Regions from separate parts of the Streptomyces sp. NPDC039465 genome, predicted to be linked through region 3. Evidence: riboswitches for the same ligand, from Rfam matches in the RefSeq annotation. Region 3 holds a riboswitch; each other region holds the start of a gene.
What was found. A riboswitch is a leader RNA that binds a small molecule or an ion and turns the genes downstream of it on or off. The one in region 3 is predicted to bind cyclic di-AMP.
Positions count from the first base shown of each region.

Region 1: it holds a riboswitch for cyclic di-AMP, as region 3 does, so the genes downstream of both, ACZ7LT_RS11000 (M23 family metallopeptidase) here and ACZ7LT_RS14345 (M23 family metallopeptidase) in region 3, are expected to answer to the same signal.
Region 2: it holds a riboswitch for cyclic di-AMP, as region 3 does, so the genes downstream of both, ACZ7LT_RS23295 (transglycosylase family protein) here and ACZ7LT_RS14345 (M23 family metallopeptidase) in region 3, are expected to answer to the same signal.

Region 1 is NZ_JBVKAP010000003.1:107,869-111,078, forward strand. It holds gene ACZ7LT_RS10990 (M16 family metallopeptidase) at 1-49, shown strand, start outside; gene ACZ7LT_RS10995 (M16 family metallopeptidase) at 76-1,458, shown strand; cyclic di-AMP (ydaO/yuaA leader) riboswitch at 1,655-1,812, shown strand; gene ACZ7LT_RS11000 (M23 family metallopeptidase) at 1,826-2,593, shown strand; gene ACZ7LT_RS11005 (GntR family transcriptional regulator) at 2,860-3,210, shown strand, end outside.
Region 2 is NZ_JBVKAP010000007.1:108,539-111,748, reverse strand. It holds gene ACZ7LT_RS23300 (transglycosylase family protein) at 1-1,055, shown strand, start outside; cyclic di-AMP (ydaO/yuaA leader) riboswitch at 1,321-1,492, shown strand; gene ACZ7LT_RS23295 (transglycosylase family protein) at 1,496-2,200, shown strand; gene eno (phosphopyruvate hydratase) at 2,550-3,210, shown strand, end outside.
Region 3 is NZ_JBVKAP010000003.1:866,582-869,791, forward strand. It holds gene ACZ7LT_RS14330 (helix-turn-helix domain-containing protein) at 1-311, shown strand, start outside; gene ACZ7LT_RS14335 (DUF6126 family protein) at 348-506, shown strand; gene ACZ7LT_RS14340 (tyrosine-protein phosphatase) at 530-1,336, opposite strand; cyclic di-AMP (ydaO/yuaA leader) riboswitch at 1,733-1,920, shown strand; gene ACZ7LT_RS14345 (M23 family metallopeptidase) at 1,925-2,872, shown strand; gene ACZ7LT_RS14350 (SGNH/GDSL hydrolase family protein) at 3,046-3,210, shown strand, end outside.

The DNA of each region.
Region 1 (3,210 bases), 760 kb from region 3:
CACCGCCGAGCAGCACGAGAACGACCAGGAAGAGGGGGCGGACCAGTGAGCGAGACTGCCGCGTCGTTGACCAACATGACGCTCCACCCGCAGCCCCGGCCGGGCACGGCCACGCCTTGGGCCTTCCCGGCCCCCGAGCGCGGCCGCCTCGACAACGGCCTGACCGTGCTCCGCTGCCACCGCCCCGGCCAGCAGGTGGTGGCCGTCGAGATCGTGCTCGACGCCCCCCTGGACGCCGAGCCCAAGGGCCTGGACGGCGTCGCCACGATCATGGCGCGCGCGCTGTCCGAGGGCACCGACAAGCACACCGCCGAGGAGTTCGCCGCCGAGCTGGAGCGCTGCGGCGCGACGCTCGACGCGCACGCCGACCACCCCGGCGTCCGCGTCTCCCTCGAAGTCCCGGTCTCCCGGCTGCCGAAGGCGCTCGCCCTGCTCGCCGATGCGCTGCGCGCGCCCGCCTTCCTCGACACCGAGGTCGAGCGGCTGGTCCGCAACCGCCTGGACGAGATCCCGCACGAGACGGCCAACCCGGCCCGCCGGGCGGCCAAGGAGCTCTCCAAGGAGCTCTTCCCGGCCGCCTCGCGCATGTCCCGGCCGCGCCAGGGCACCGAGGAGACCGTCGCCGCCATCGACGCGGCGGCCGTACGGGCCTTCTACGAGGCCCATGTCCGCCCCGCCACGGCGACCGTGGTCGTCGTCGGCGACCTCTCGGACACCGACGTGGACGCGGTCCTCGCCGACACGCTCGGCGCCTGGACCGGCAACACCGCCGAGCCGCGCCCCATGCCGCCGATCACCGCGGACGACACCGGCCGCGTGATCGTCGTCGACCGTCCCGGAGCGGTCCAGACCCAGCTGCTGATCGGCCGCATCGGCGCCGACCGGCACGACCGCGTCTGGGCGGCCCAGGTCCTCGGCACGTACTGCCTCGGCGGGACGCTGACGTCCCGTCTGGACCGGGTCCTGCGCGAGGAGAAGGGGTACACCTACGGTGTACGGGCCTTCGGCCAGGTGCTCCGCTCGGCGGACCCGGCCACCGCGGGCGGGGTGACGGGCGCGGCGATGCTCGCCATCAGCGGCTCCGTCGACACCCCCAACACCGGCCCCGCGCTGGAGGATCTGTGGAAGGTGCTGCGGACCCTGGCGGCCGGCGGGCTCACCGACGCCGAGCGTGACGTGGCCGTGCAGAACCTCGTGGGTGTGGCCCCGCTCAAGTACGAGACGGCGGCCTCGGTCGCGGCCACCCTGGCCGACCAGGTCGAGCAGCACCTGCCGGACGACTACCAGGCGCAGTTGTACGCGCGGCTGGCGGAGACCGGGACGGTGGAGGCGACGGCGGCCGTCGTCAACGCCTTCCCGGTGGACCGTCTGGTGACGGTCCTCGTCGGTGACGCGTCGCAGATCGCCGAGCCGGTGCGGGCGCTCGGCATCGGCGAAGTGACCGTGGTCACAGGCTGATTGGGTTTGTCCTTCGAGGCGGACCCCGACGTCACGTTACGTCGGGGTCCTCCTCTTTGTCCGCTTTGTTGGTGACGCTGCCTGTCTGCCCTGTGGCGTGCACTACAAAAGAGCGTGTCTGTTTGGTGATTGAAAGACGGTCCGCTTAGCGTCGTGGGCGCTGTCCGCCAGTTGCACGTGCCGCACCCGCGGCATCGGACAGCCATCGCCGAGTCCCCGTCAGGCGCGAGCCTGGGGAGCCGGGGACCCAGTCAGTCCCTGGGGTGAATCGGACCGCCTCGCCAGAGGGGGACCGTAGGAGACCTTCCTGCTCCGAACCCGTCAGCTAACCCGGTAGGCGAGAAGGAAGGAAAGGACCAGCCACTTCATGGCGTTCACCCGTGCCACCGGGAAGCACCGTGCCCCGAGCCGTCTGAGCCGTAAGAGCGCGCAGGCCGCCTCCGTCGCGGCGCTCGCCACCACCGGCGTCATCGGTTCCCTCGCTTCCCCGGCGCTCGCCGCCGACACGGACCGTCCCATCGGGGACACCGGCCTCACCCAGGCCGTCGCCGCCGACTCGCTGGCCGACCGCATCGACGCCCAGGCCGCCGCCCAGGAGAAGGAGGCCTTCGAGGCCGCCGCCAAGGCGAAGGCCGAGGCCGAGGCGAAGCGCAAGGCCGAGGCCCGCGCCAAGGAGATCCGCGAGGCCAAGGAGCGGGCCGCCCGCGAGGCCGAGCGCAAGCGCCTGAACGCCTACCGCCTCCCCATCGCCGGTTCCTTCGTCACCACCGGCTACAAGACCGGCGGCTCCCTCTGGTCCTCCGGCAGCCACTCCGGCGTCGACTTCCGCGCCGCCTCCGGCTCCACCGTCGTCGCCGTCGGCGCCGGCACCGTCGTGGAGGCCGGCTGGGGCGGCGCGTACGGCAACAACGTCGTGCTCAAGATGAACGACGGCACGTACACCCAGTACGGCCACCTCTCCTCGGTCAGCGTCTCGGTCGGCCAGTCCGTGATGCCCGGCGAGCAGCTCGGCCTGTCCGGCTCCACCGGCAACTCCACCGGCCCCCACCTCCACTTCGAGGCCCGCACCAGCGCGGAGTACGGCTCCGACATCGACCCCGTGGCGTACCTGCGCTCCAAGGGCGTCAACGTCTGACGCGCCCGCCCCGCGTCCGAAGGCCCCGGCTCGTCATCATCGAGCCGGGGCCTTCGGTCGTCCGTACCGCCGTCGTCGGTGTCGCTGTCGTCCGTGTCGCCGTCCGTGCCGTCTGCTCCCGGCGCGTTCCGGCGCGTTCCGGCGCGTTCCGGCCAAAAGATATCCATGAATTCCGGCCGGGCATCGGAAATTCCGGCCCGCTGCAATAGAGTCACCGGACAGACGTCAATAGATGGGTTTCGCGCGGATCAAAGCGGAGGTTGAACATGCGCATTCCCGCGCATTCGGTATGCACGGCGATCCGTGACGACATCGTCTCCGGTGTACACGAGCGCGGCAGCCGGCTGACCGAGGAGCAGCTCGCGCGCCGCTACGGAGTCTCCCGCGTCCCGGTCCGCGAGGCGCTGCGCACCCTGGAGTCCGAGGGGTTCGTCGTCACCCGCCGGCACGCCGGTGCCTGTGTCGCCGAGCCCACCGAACAGGAGGCCGCCGACCTGCTGGAGATGCGTCTGCTGCTGGAGCCCATGGGCGCCGCCCGCGCAGCCCAGCGCCGCACGGAGGCCCATCTCAAGGTGTTGCGGGGCCTGGTCAGGCTCGGCCAGGAGCGGGCCAGGCGC
Region 2 (3,210 bases), on a different contig from region 3:
ACCGTAGACCCCGCCAGGCCCCCGCCATCGTTGTCGCCGCGGGGGTGACCGGCTCGGCCATCGCCCTCCCTCTGCTCGGCGCGGGCTCCGCGTCCGCCGCGGACTCCGTCACATGGGACAGGGTCGCCGAGTGCGAGTCCGGCGGGCTGTGGAGCGCCGACTTCGGCAACGGGCAGTACGGCGGCCTCCAGTTCACGCAGGCCACCTGGGAGCAGTACGGCGGCCTCGTCCACGCCCCGCGCGCCGACCTCGCCAGCCGCCCCCAGCAGATCGCGGTCGCCGAGAAGGCGCTCGCGGCGCAGGGCGTGGCGCCCTGGGCCACCTGCGCCCCGATCGCCGGGCTTACGGCCGGTGGCAGCGGGTCCGGCGCCGACGCGGGCGCCGGTGAGACCCTTCCGCTCCGCCCTGACGGCACCCCGGCCGAGCCCGGCCTCGACCCCGGCCAGGTGACCCCCAACGCTCCCATCGCCCCCGAGGCGCCCACGGCCCCCGCCACGCCCTCCGCTCCCGCCGGCACCGGGAAGCACCGGGGCACGCCCGCGCCGGACGAGACGGTCGATAACGGCACCGATACGGGCAATCCGGTCAACGAGCGCGAATCGGGCCGCCATGCCTCGCGGGGTGACGCCCCGACACGTGACGTGCCCCACACGGATGGTGCGACCGGTACGGGGCAGGAGGGGTCCGGGACCGGAGCGTCCGGTGACCCGGCGAACGAAAGCGGCGAAACCTCCAAGAACCCCGAAAGCCCTGAAACAACTGAAACTCCGGAAAGCGGCAAGCCGTCCGAAACGGGCGAAAGCCCCGACCGCGCCGACAACTCCGGTGCCACCGATACGGACAACAAGGACAACACGGGCAAGTCCTCCGGCGCGTACACCGTTCAGCCCGGCGACAACCTCTCCGTCATCGCGGACGAGCACGACCTCGACGGCGGCTGGACCGCGCTCTACGACGCCAACCGCCAGACCGTGGGCGCCGATCCGGACGTCATCCATCCTGGTCAGAGCCTCGACCTCGGCGGTGTGCTGGACGCCGGACAGGCCCAGAAGTAGAGGCGGTTCGCGGGCGTATGTCCGGTTCTGTGCAAGTGAGACATGGGTCTCTTTGCCCCAACTGGCGTGTCTCGCCCGCGAACTCCGTCCGCTGTCGCTCTCACCTGCGTAAACGACCGCTCCCGGAAGGCAAGTAGGGGCGTTTTCTCCCGGATGTGCCTCTTTGAACTTCCGGGAGGTCTGTGTCTACGGTCTTCACCGCTCGCCACCGCGGGCCTCGTCGACCGGTCCGCCGAATCCTGCCGCCGGACGACGGGAACAGTCGTCGCGTCATGCGCCGAAGGCAGGAGCGGGGGACCCAAGGTAAGTGCCGGACCCGGCCGTTGAGACAGACGGCCGACGCCCGGCTTGGGGTGAAGCCACGTGCTAGGACACGTGGCCGGGCACTCACAGCCCGAACCCGACAGCTCACCTCGTAGGCGTCGGTGAGGAGACGTTCCATGCTGTTTTCCGGCAAGGGCAAGCACCGCCGCCCCACGGTTCTCGACCGCACGACCCGTGTCGTCACGCTCGCCGGTGTCGCCGGCGCCGCGGTCGCCGCGCCGCTCATGACCGCCGGCACCGCCTCCGCCGCCACCGCCGCCGAGTGGGACCGCGTCGCGCAGTGCGAGTCCGGTGGCAACTGGTCCATCAACACCGGCAACGGCTACTACGGCGGTCTGCAGTTCTCCGCCTCCACCTGGGCCGCCTACGGTGGCACCGCCTTCGCGGCCACCGCCGACCAGGCCTCCAAGTCGCAGCAGATCCAGATAGCCGAGAAGGTCCTGGCCGGCCAGGGCAAGGGCGCCTGGCCGAGCTGTGGCGTGGGCCTGTCCAACGCCGCGTACAACGGCGGCGGCGAGAGCACCACCCAGGCCGCCCCGAAGCAGGAGCGCAAGGCCGAGCAGCCGACCACGCGCAGCGAGCAGCGCACCGCGCCGAAGGCCGCCCCCAAGGCCGAGGCGAAGAAGACCGTCACCACCCCGACCGGCAAGAAGGTCAAGAAGGGTGACGGCGAGTACAAGGTCGTCGCCGGCGACACCCTGAGCAAGATCGCCGAGGCGCACGGCGTCAAGGGCGGCTGGGCGAAGCTCTTCGAGCTGAACAAGGACATCGTCGAGGACGCCGACCTGATCTACCCGGGCCAGCAGCTCCACCTGAAGTGAGCCTTCCGGCTCCGGTGAGGTCGGGTCGGGCGCGGCCGCTCGCGTGAGCCCGACGACTCTCCCGCGGTGACCCGATGACCACCCCGGTCCGGCGCGTCTCCCCCGTACGCGCCGGGCCGGGGTTTCCCATGTGTGCGGAGCCTCGCACATCCCGGTTACCGAACGGTAGAACGTGCGCCGTTTGCCCCGTAAAGCAGGCGCTCGGGTCCTTTTTCGTCCCAGCGGGCGGGCGCCCGGCGGACCCCGGTGTCCGGGCCGGTTAGGCTCTTGTCGCAAGGACAGAGCGACCCTGCAATGGCCCTGCACCGCATGCGTCACATCTAGCGTCACATCCCAGAAGGAGATGCTCGTGCCGTCCATCGACGTCGTCGTAGCCCGGGAAATCCTGGACTCCCGAGGCAACCCCACGGTCGAGGTCGAGGTCGGCCTCGACGACGGCAGCACCGGCCGTGCTGCTGTTCCGTCCGGTGCCTCCACCGGAGCGTTCGAGGCCATTGAGCTCCGTGACGGAGACCCGAACCGCTACCAGGGCAAGGGCGTCGAAAAGGCCGTCCTCGCCGTCATCGAGCAGATCGGCCCGGAGCTCGTCGGCTACGACGCCACCGAGCAGCGCCTGATCGACCAGGCCATGTTCGACCTGGACGCCACCGACAACAAGGCGTCCCTCGGCGCCAACGCGATCCTCGGTGTCTCCCTCGCCGTCGCGCACGCCGCCTCCGAGGCCTCCGACCTCCCGCTCTTCCGCTACCTGGGCGGCCCGAACGCGCACCTGCTGCCCGTTCCGATGATGAACATCCTGAACGGCGGCTCGCACGCCGACTCCAACGTGGACATCCAGGAGTTCATGATCGCCCCGATCGGCGCGGAGTCCTTCTCCGAGGCCCTGCGCTGGGGCACCGAGGTCTACCACACCCTCAAGAAGGTCCTGAAGGACAAGGGTCTGTCCACCGGCCTCGGCGACGAGGGCGGCTTCGCCCCGAACCTCGACTCCAACCGCGACGCCCTCGACC
Region 3 (3,210 bases):
ACCACCAGGCCGGCGGCCCCGGCCGCGCCATGCAGGCGCTGCGCGTGCAGGTGCCGTACGCGACCCGCGGGGATCTCGTCCGGGTCCACCCGGGGGAGGAGTGGCTGTACGTCCTCGACGGCCGGGTCCGGCTCGTCCTCGGGGACGTGGCGCATGTGCTCGACGCGGGAGACAGCGCGCACTTCGACTCGCTCACCCCGCACCGCATCGGCGCCGCCACCCGGCAGGGCGCCGAGCTGCTCTTCGTCCACACCCTGCTGCAGAGCCCCGCCGCCGATCTGTGTCTGGGCGCCGAGGCCCCGCGCCGCTGACCGTCCTTGATGGTCCCTCTCCGAAAGATGCCGACCATGTCAGACAAATCGATCAAATCGGTACCCGTGCCTGATCGCGAGGAGAAGAGGTTCCCGAGGGGGCTGGTCATCCGGCTCTTCGCGTACCTGGTCGCGGGACACCTCTTCGCGGCCTTCCTCTACCTGCTGTTCGTGCTCGGCGGCCAGAACCACTAGGCCCCCGGTCCGTCGGGGAACGGTCAGTCGAGGAGGCGCTCGCGCAGCCGCTCGCGGGTCTCGGGGGCGAGCCGCAGCCCCTCGGAGAGATACCGCTCGGTATTGCCCCAGTTCGCGACGATTGTCTCGTATGCCGCGTCCAGATATTCGGCGCGTGCGTCGAAGAGCGGGCTCAGCAGCCCCATGACCTCAGGGGACATGGCGTCGGGCGCGTCGCTGCTGCGGCGCACCTTGTAGCGGCGGTGCGGGTCGTTGGACTTGAGGTAGTCCGCCTCGATCGCGTCGCGCTCGACGCCGACGGCGAGCAGGGTCACGGCGATCGAGAGCCCCGCCCGGTCCTTGCCGGCCGCGCAGTGCATCAGCGCCGGGACGCTGTCCTCGGCGAGGGCGTGCAGGATGCCGCTGTGCTCGGCGGTGCGCTCGGTGATGATCTGGCGGTACGTGTCGGTCATCCGGGCCGCGGCCTTGCCGTCGCCGAGGAGGGAGTGGAGCTGGTCGAGGTCGCCGCTGCTGACCATCTTCCAGAACTCCTTTCCGTCAGCGGGGTCGTTGAGCGGAATGTTCACATTCCGTACACCCGGCAGCTCGACGTCGGGGCCCTCCACCATCCGGTCGGCCTCGTTACGGAAGTCGAAGACCGTGTGCAGCCCGAGACCGGCGAGGAAGGCGGCGTCGTCGGCGGTGGCGTGGGCGAGGTGCCCGCTGCGGAAGAGCCGCCCGTAGCGCACGGTCCGGCCGTCGACGGTCGGCAGGCCACCCACGTCCCGGAAGTTCCGGACTCCGGCCAGCTCGGGTTCGGTCGACGGGACCTGCGGCAGCTGCTGCGTCACGAGAGCTCCTGAAGGTGTTCTGCCGCCGGCGCTGATCGCCGGCGTCGCGCGGCCTCGACGATACGACATCGGTTCCTGGGGCAATCATCTCGGCCAGGGCCTGCCAGGCGCACCCCTTCCGGCGGAACTGGTGCTAATGGGCCTTCTGTCCGTATTGAGTCGTTAGGGATAACGTGCCCCGGTAGCAAGGGAGATGGGTTCCGCCACGTGAGCAGCGTCATAAACGTGACGGTCCGTGGCTAAGATCCTTTTTCGAATTCCTTGGTCGGCGCGGTAATTGACGCTCCGGCGTGGACGCAGGGTGACCGGAATTCAGGTCGGATATCGCGGCCGGGAATGCCCGTTGAAAACGATGGCTTGTCCCCGCCGACCGGCTCGTCTACGGTCACGACCAATCCGGATGGACCGCCGAATCCTGCCACCGTCCGGAATCCGCACCCATCCACGTGTGGCAGGAGCGGGGGACCCAGGTAGAACGCCGTCACCGGAATTCCGGAAACGGCTCGGGGTGAAGTCGCGCCAGTGCGACCGGGCATCTCCAGCCCGAACCCGACAGCTCACCTCGCAGGCGCCGGAGAGGAATTCGCCATGCCCGCGAAGGGTAAGCATCGCCGTCCCAAGACCAACCCGATCACGCGCGGATTCGTCGCCGCCGGAACGGGTGGCGCCGCCCTCGCCCTGCCGCTGATCGGCGCGGCCGGAGCCCACGCCGCCGACAAGGCCGCCCCCGCCGTGGCGCCGAGCGCGGCCGTCGCCCAGGCCGCGCAGCAGCCGGCCGCCAAGGCCGCCAAGGCCACGCCGAAGATCTACTCGGTCGTGCCCGGCGACTACCTGTCGAAGATCGCCGAGGAGCACGACGTGCGCGGCGGCTGGCAGAAGCTGTACGCGGACAACCGCGAGGTCGTCGGCGACAACCCCTCCCTGATCCATCCGGGCATGAAGCTCACCCTGGGTGCGAAGTCCACCGCGAAGGCCGAGGCCGCCCCGAAGAAGGCCACCCCCAAGGCCGCGCCGAAGAGCGCCCCCAAGGCCGCTCCGAAGGCCGAGAAGTCCGCCGACGAGACGGCCCGCAGCTCCCGCTCCACCGAGCGCGCCGCCGCCCCGGCCGCCCCCGCCACCTCCACCTCCTCCGGCTGGACGGCCCCGCTCGACGGCGCCTCCGTCACCACCCCGTACCGCGCCTCCGGTGCCATGTGGTCCTCCGGCTACCACACCGGCGTCGACTTCGCCGCCTCCTCCGGCACCACCGTCAAGGCCGTCGGCGCCGGCACGGTCGTCTCGGCCGGCTGGGGCGGCGCGTACGGCAACGAGGTCGTCATCCAGCACGCCGACGGCACCTACTCGCAGTACGCCCACCTCTCCTCCCTCTCGGTCTCCTCCGGCCAGAGCGTGAGCGGCGGCCAGCAGATCGGCCTGTCCGGTTCCACCGGCAACTCCTCCGGTCCGCACCTGCACTTCGAGATCCGCACCGGTCCGAGCTACGGTTCCGACATCGACCCGGTCGCGTACCTGCGCTCGCACGGCGTGTCCCTCTGACACCCCGTCCGGCGCCACGCGCCGCGCGAGGCCCGGCACTTGAGTGCCGGGCCTCCGCCCGTTCCCGGCACTATTCCGGCTTGGGCGAATCTTGACCGGTGGTATATGTCACGCCACGTCAACCCCTCCTTACGGTCGCGTAGGTCACAGAGATAAGGGAAAGATGTGATCCCGTGGCAGACGGTTCGAGAGCACAAGACGCAGACGTATCCGCAGCAAACATCTTCCGTTCGTACGCGGCGATCGGTGACAGCTTCACCGAAGGCGTCGGCGACCCAGGCCCCGACGGCACCTTCGTCGGATGGGCCGACCGGCTGGCGGTCCTGCTCGCCGACCGG